DNA from 3 places in the Pseudomonas canadensis genome. Region 3 is predicted to be linked to each of the others. Evidence: riboswitches for the same ligand, from Rfam matches in the RefSeq annotation. Region 3 holds a riboswitch; each other region holds the start of a gene.
What was found. Region 3 has a riboswitch for cobalamin ahead of cobO (cob(I)yrinic acid a,c-diamide adenosyltransferase). Riboswitches for the same ligand answer to the same signal wherever they lie in the genome.

Region 1 (2,195 bases), 1.9 Mb from region 3:
ATGCCATAGCAGCCGGTGTGGGCGAAGGCGATCTCGGATTTGTGGCTCAGGCGATCTTCAAAGGTCGTCAGCTGCTCGGCGCTGAAACAGTGCAGCGGCAGGTTCAGCGTTTCGGCCAATGCGAGTATTCCCGGCTCGTCTTTTTTCAAATCAATACTGGCCAGCGCAGTAATCTTATCGCGCTCGATGCTGCCCTCGGCGAGGGCAGTATTAAACAGGCCCAGCAGGGTATGAACGTCACAACCCCGCTGGCACCCCAGGCCGACCACCAGGATCATGCCGAGTATTGATCATCACGGTTGCGGCGGAACAACCAGGCGCTGATCAGCCCCAAGGCCAGCCAGAAGGCGACATTGGTCAACTGTGAAGCGATCTTGAACTGCGCTTCCAGGGCCTCCGGGGCCAGCATCGAATGCACTTCCGGCTGTGGTGCGCCGATCACGTGCGGTACGGCGAGGATCGCTGCACCCAGTACTTTCAGCAGCCAGTTGCGACCAAACACGATCAAGGCGATGCCGGCAGCGGTAGACGCCGCAGTGCCGATCCACCAGGTCTGGCGCAGCGCCAGGTCGGCGGCGGCAGTGCCCGGCAGCTCAGGCGGCAGGCCCATCGTCGGTGCCAGCACGAAAGTTGCGTAACCGGCCAAACCCCACAGCAGCCCTTGGGCGGTGCGGGTTGGCGCACGCAGCGTGTAGAGACCGGCCAGCATCAGCGCAAAACCGACGGCGACCACCAGGTTGCCGCCCGTGGTGGACAGCACGCGCTGCCAGCCGTCTTCCGGCTCCCAAGCTTCGGCGTCATGGGTATGGGCGGCAGCACCTTCGGCGTGTTCGTGGGCCACTTCGGTAGCCGCCGGCGCTTTTTCAAAGGTTTCCGCCTGCAGAATCAGCGGGGCGACCCAAAAGCTTTGCAGCAGAGTCAGCAGCAGGGCGGCCGCCAGGCCGGTGAAACCTGCGGTTTGCGCGATACGCTTGATCATGTCGGCAGGTCTCAGTGGCACGGGAACGCGGCGCTGTGGCGGGTATCGTGGGCGGCGTTGTGTACGGCCTCGATGTGCGAGAAACCGGCGAAATACACCAGGCACGCGCCGAGGATCGACGCGCCGATGGCGGCGGTCAAGCGTTGGCTCAGGGTCGAGGTGCTGCTGGCGGAGTGCGAGGTGCTGCTGATGATCGACATGGCGCGTCCCTTTCAGGTGTCAGGGTGAAACGAGCGCATGAAAACCCCGCGAGCCGGGCACGCAGGGTTTAAACAGCGCCCGCCCACCGCGGGTTTGTTATCTGATTTTTTCGGGCCGGTCTCCGGGCTTGCGAGGGGCATTGCGCCTATTAAGCGTCGCCTTCCCATGCCTTGGAGGCACAGTGGATCTGACACTTCGCTCGCTTACCGTTGCGGGGGCAGCACCGGACTGGTCATATCGCTATGACGCACCGGTTTCCCGTTTCACCCTGTGAGGGGCACCCGAAACAAGATGTGTAGGAGAGCATGGGGGTGGGAGGGGAGTCAATTGGGTTGTTGGGGGCATATCCATTGTTTAGGTAACGGCGGCTTATGGTTCCGCTCTTACAGCGGGTCACTTTTGGAAAGGCCCAAAAGTAACCAAAAGGCCTTCGCCCCAACACTCGGCACCTCGCCTAGGCTCGGTGTGCCCTCACTCCGGCTTGAATCCGTGGGCCGCCGCGATGGGCCATCCTTGGCCCAGCGCGGCTAACCCGGCGTCCTGCCGGGTTACCCACGGATTCAAGCCTGCGTTCGGCCAGCGTGTTTAACGGGGCGCCTCAGATCAAGATCAAGAGCGACTCGCTTCGCATCGTAGATACGCGGTCCCTGTAGGAGCCGGCTTGCCGGCGAAAAACGTGATACCGCCGCGTTTTGTCTGATTCCCCGCGTCATCGTTGAAGACCATCGCCGGCAAGCCGGCTCCTACAGGACCGCGTTTGATTTTGCTTTTGCTTCACACCACTCAAGCCGGCTGTCAGGCCGCTGTGCTCTTGCTTTTGATTTTGATCTTAGGCGCCCCGTCAAACACGCTGGCCGGAATTCGGCAGGGATTTGGGGGGTAAACCGGCAGGGATGCCGGTTTAGCCGCCCCGCGCCATGGATGGCGCGTGGCGGCGGCCCCCCAAATCACTGTCGGATTACGGGCACACCGAGCGTGAGCGAGGTGCCGAGTGTTGGGGCAAGAGCCCTTTGGT
Region 2 (2,195 bases), 2.3 Mb from region 3:
CTTGCCTTCGGCTTGCACGCCCCAATCGGTAAAGCCCCAGTAGTCATTGTGATTGCGCACATTGCGGCCGCCATTCGCGGTGTTGTCGATCCGTGTATAACGCGTGTCCCAATCGTTGATATGGCCCTTGACGAAGTAGCTCAAGCGCTCGTTGATCGCCTGTTCGAAAGTGGCCGTGGCGATCTGTTGCACGCGGTCGTTGGTGGTCTTGTAGTTGTTTACCGGCCGCGCGAAATCAAGGTTGGCATCGGCATATTGGTAGAACAGCTCCAGGCGCGAGTCATCGCCAAACGACTGGATGGCCTTGGTGCCTAAGGTGGTCACTTCGTACGAGCGTTTTTTGTCGCTGACGCGGCCGCTGTAGTCGCTGTTGCGAAACGGCTGGTAGCCTTCGGAGGCGTTGCGGCTGACATACGCCAGCAGGCCGAGGTCTCCCCAACCGTTGGTGAAGATCTTCTCGACCCGCGCATCGCCGGTGGTGCCGCCGAAGGTATCGACTCCCAGGTTCACTTCACCGGACGTCTCGCGGGTCTGCGGGCTGCGCGTGACGATGTTGATTACCCCCGATACCGCCTGGGTGCCGAACAGCAGGCTCTGGCCGCCCTTGAGCACTTCGATGCGCTCGATGGCGTTGGCCGGCAGCGTGTCGAGGTACAGGCCGCCATACAGGCGGTTGTTCAGGCGTACGCCGTCGAGCAGGATCAGCGTGTCATCGTTGCGCCCGCCCAGCAGGGAATAGGTGCCGTAGTCGAATGGGCCGTTTTTCGGCGCCACGTAGAGGCCGGGGATGAACATCTGCATCACCCGCGTCACGTCGGCGGCGGGGCCGGCGCGTTCGATCTGTTCGCGGGTGACGATCTCCACTTTGCTGCCGTACTGGGCCATGGCGGCGACGGTGGTGGATTCCACGGAGGGGGCGGAGACGATCTGCTGGTTGAGTACCAGGGTGTTGTCGTCGGCCAGCAACAGGGGGCTGAACAGCGAGCCGAACAAAGGGATCAGGGAACGTCGAATCATAGTCTTCTCGAAAGTATCTTCGCAGAAGCACGCAGGAGAAGGCATCGCGCACACGCCGACACCGGCCCATGCCCGCCCACCGCAGGAGTTTGCCTAACAGAAATTCCAGGCCGGTCTCCGGGCTCTCGCGTATGGATCCCTTCACCTTCCCATGGCGCGCAGGCCACAGTGGTGTGTCGAAGGGGTCACGCGAATACCGTTGCGGGGGCAGCACCGGACTGGCTCAAAGAGCGTACCGGTTTCCCGTTTCACCCCAAGCACGGCGGCAGGGGGCACCTGAAACAGGGCGGCATCTGAACATTCGCATGACCGTTCGTCAACTCCGTCATCCAGGATTCTCAGGCTTTACTTGCCAGCAAGGGGGCGGCGCGGCATCGGCACCGCCCAACTCAATACCCACCTAGCGCTGAACAACAAATTCGAATCTAAGATCAAGTACCTTGGGACCCTGCGCGGTTGCTTCGGTTATGCGTTCGACCACACCCTGGTCTACGGCACGGCTGGTCTGGCCTATGGCGAAACCAGCCAGAACGTCGACATGTTCGGCCCCACAGGCAATACCCAGTTCAGCGACGACCAGAGCCATTTCAAGATGGGTTATACGGTGGGAGCTGGTATCGAACAGGCCATCCCCAAGAACCTGTCGTTCAAGACCGAATACCTGTACTACGACCTGGGTGAAGACAAGCTGAACGTCGCGGTGATTCCGGGCATCGGTGGAGCAGGGACTGGCTATGATTCCAAGTTCAATAACCATGGGCAGATGTTACGCGTCAGGTTGAACTGGAAGTTTGACTGACGTTGGAGCCTCAGGCGCAGAGGCTTTCAGCGTGCATCGGACGCGCGGGGCGGTGTTGATGGAACTCGCCCTGTCGCGGCTTGCGGTTTTTGCGGGTGTGGACCGCGTTCCAGATCGTGAAGTCGAACTGTGTGGCGGAAACGACATTTTCCTGGATCAGTGTGATGGGCGGCGGGGTGGCTGCATTTGAGTAGTGAGTATTCAGCGTGACCTCTAGTGTGTCCTTGTCTCGGTAACCGCTGAGTAGGGGGATTAGCGTGAAGGCATGATCGACACCTTCGGACTCGGTCGGTGTGCCGGCGAACAGTACGATTCCGACATAGACCTTGCGATCGTTCAAGCTGAACATGCACGGCCGGCACTGCGCGATGGACTCTCT
Region 3 (2,195 bases):
AAACAGGCCCATCACGCCTTCGATCAGGATCAGGTCCGCCTCCCCTGCCGCTTCCCACAGCAAGCGGCGACTTTCCTGCTCGCCCACCATCCACATGTCCAACTGATACACCGGCGCACCGCTGGCGCGTTCGTGGATCATCGGGTCAAGGAAATCCGGACCACATTTGAACACGCGCACCTTGCGCCCCAGGTTGCGGTGCAAACGGGCCAGCGCGGCGGTGACAGTGGTTTTGCCCTGGCCGGACGCCGGTGCGGCGATCAAGACGGCCGGGCAATGACGGGGCTGATTCAAAGTTCGACGCCCTTCTGTGCCTTGATACCGGCCTGGAACGCGTGCTTGAGCATGCCCATTTCGGTGACGGTGTCGCCCATTTCGATCAGCTCAGGCTTGGCGCCACGGCCGGTGACCACCACGTGTTGCATCGGCGGGCGGGCTTGCAGGTCGCTGAGTACCTGGTCCAGGTCGAGGTAGCCGTGCTTGAGGGCGATGTTCAGCTCATCAAGTACGACAAGACCAATAGAAGGGTCCTGCAGCAGCTCGCGGGAAACCGCCCAGGCGGCTTCGGCAGCGGCGATATCGCGCTGGCGGTCCTGGGTTTCCCAGGTGAAGCCTTCACCCATGACATGAAAACGCACTTGCTCCGGGAAGCGGCGGAAGAACAACTCTTCACCGGTGCTGTTACGCCCCTTGATGAACTGCACCACGCCGCACTGCATGCCGTGGCCCATGGCCCGGGCCAGCATGCCGAACGCGGAACTGCTCTTGCCTTTGCCGTTGCCGGTCAACACCAGCAGCAGGCCGCACTCGTTCGGGGAATTGGCGATGCGTTCATCGATCACGGCTTTTTTGCGCAGCATGCGCGCCAGGTGGCGTTCGTCGCGGTCGGGGGAATCGGTCATGGCAGCTCTCCGTTGGGGCTGGACAAAAACGGCGGGCAGGAAAAAGAAAAAACAGACAGCCAAGCATCGCCCACCGTGATGCTGTTGGATGTTGCAGGCCGGTCTCCGGGCTCATGAGTGACGCACGTCTTATAGACACGCAGACCGACGCTGCGCCTTCCCATATCGCGAGCGATACAGTGGCAAAAGGCAGCGTCTTGACTCATTTACCGTTGCGGGGGCAGCGCCGGAATCGCGGCAGCACTGTGTACAAGTGCGCTCACTCACCGGCTTCCCTGTTTCACTCCGTCGACCCATGGGTCACAGAGCACCTGGAACAAGCGGCGAAGGTTAGTGGGTTGGGGGTGGAGCGTCAATTAAACCCACCACAAAACCAATGTGGGAGCGGGCTTGCTCGCGAATGCGGTGTGTCAGTCAGCACATTAACAAACTGACAGACCGCATTCGCGAGCGAGCCCGCTCCCACATTTGGATCTCTGCCAATTCAGGGATTCCGCGCCAGATTCCCCGGTAATACGCGCTTGGCGCTCAGGTAGGCATTCTGCCAATACGCCTTGGACAAGGTGTCCAACTTCACCGTACCGCCGGTTTGCGGCGCGTGCACAAAGCGGCCTTCACCGACGTAGATGCCGGCGTGACTGACCTGTGAACCGCCGCCTGTGGCGAAGAACAGCAAGTCGCCAGTCTGCAGATTTTGCTCGCTGACATCCTGCGCGCGCATCACGATCAGTTCACGGGTGGTACGCGGCAGGGAGATGCCAGCAGCATCGCGGAAGACAAACCCGATCAGGCCGCTGCAATCAAACCCGGAGTCCGGTGTATTGCCGCCCCAACGGTAAGGCGTGCCGACCAGGCCCAGCGCGCGGAAGAGTACGTCTTCAGCCGCAGGCGAGAAATTCTGGGTGGAATAGTTGAACACCGGCTTGGGTTTAACCGCTACAGGCGCGGGCGGTGGACGACTTGCGCAGGCGCTGAGCAGCGCGGCGCAAAGAATAAGGATCAGGCGGGCCGAGGTCGACATGGGCAGAACAATCCTGGTCTGGATGCGGCTTTCGCTGCCGAACGCTGAAAACCAGAACGCGCAAGCAAAGCTCGCGCGAACGGATTACAACAATGTCCAGGGATTCTAGCGCTTACACGTCAAACTTCAAGTATCACTTTAAGTTTACTTGCTAGCGGTAACCGTCGTCGGGGCCATGGCGAGTGCGCGCTTGGCTTCGATGAAAGTTTTGCTCCAGTAGCTATCACCCAGGTTGTCGACTCGGACACCGCCACTGCGACGGCTGCTGGAGT

Region 1: another riboswitch for cobalamin. It lies ahead of RB216_RS12260 (CbtB domain-containing protein); the one in region 3 lies ahead of cobO (cob(I)yrinic acid a,c-diamide adenosyltransferase).
Region 2: another riboswitch for cobalamin. It lies ahead of RB216_RS10410 (TonB-dependent receptor plug domain-containing protein); the one in region 3 lies ahead of cobO (cob(I)yrinic acid a,c-diamide adenosyltransferase).

Annotation. Positions count from the first base shown of each region.
Region 1 is NZ_CP133298.1:2,670,411-2,672,605, forward strand. It holds gene RB216_RS12250 (cobalamin biosynthesis protein) at 1-278, opposite strand, end outside; gene RB216_RS12255 (CbtA family protein) at 275-979, opposite strand; gene RB216_RS12260 (CbtB domain-containing protein) at 991-1,179, opposite strand; cobalamin riboswitch at 1,276-1,480, opposite strand.
Region 2 is NZ_CP133298.1:2,218,088-2,220,282, forward strand. It holds gene RB216_RS10410 (TonB-dependent receptor plug domain-containing protein) at 1-1,017, opposite strand, end outside; cobalamin riboswitch at 1,109-1,312, opposite strand; gene RB216_RS10415 (outer membrane protein) at 1,367-1,816, shown strand; gene RB216_RS10420 (hypothetical protein) at 1,827-2,195, opposite strand, start outside.
Region 3 is NZ_CP133298.1:4,529,179-4,531,373, forward strand. It holds gene RB216_RS20920 (cobyrinic acid a,c-diamide synthase CobB) at 1-294, opposite strand, end outside; gene cobO (cob(I)yrinic acid a,c-diamide adenosyltransferase) at 291-902, opposite strand; cobalamin riboswitch at 982-1,232, opposite strand; gene RB216_RS20930 (C40 family peptidase) at 1,387-1,923, opposite strand; gene RB216_RS20935 (C40 family peptidase) at 2,068-2,195, opposite strand, start outside.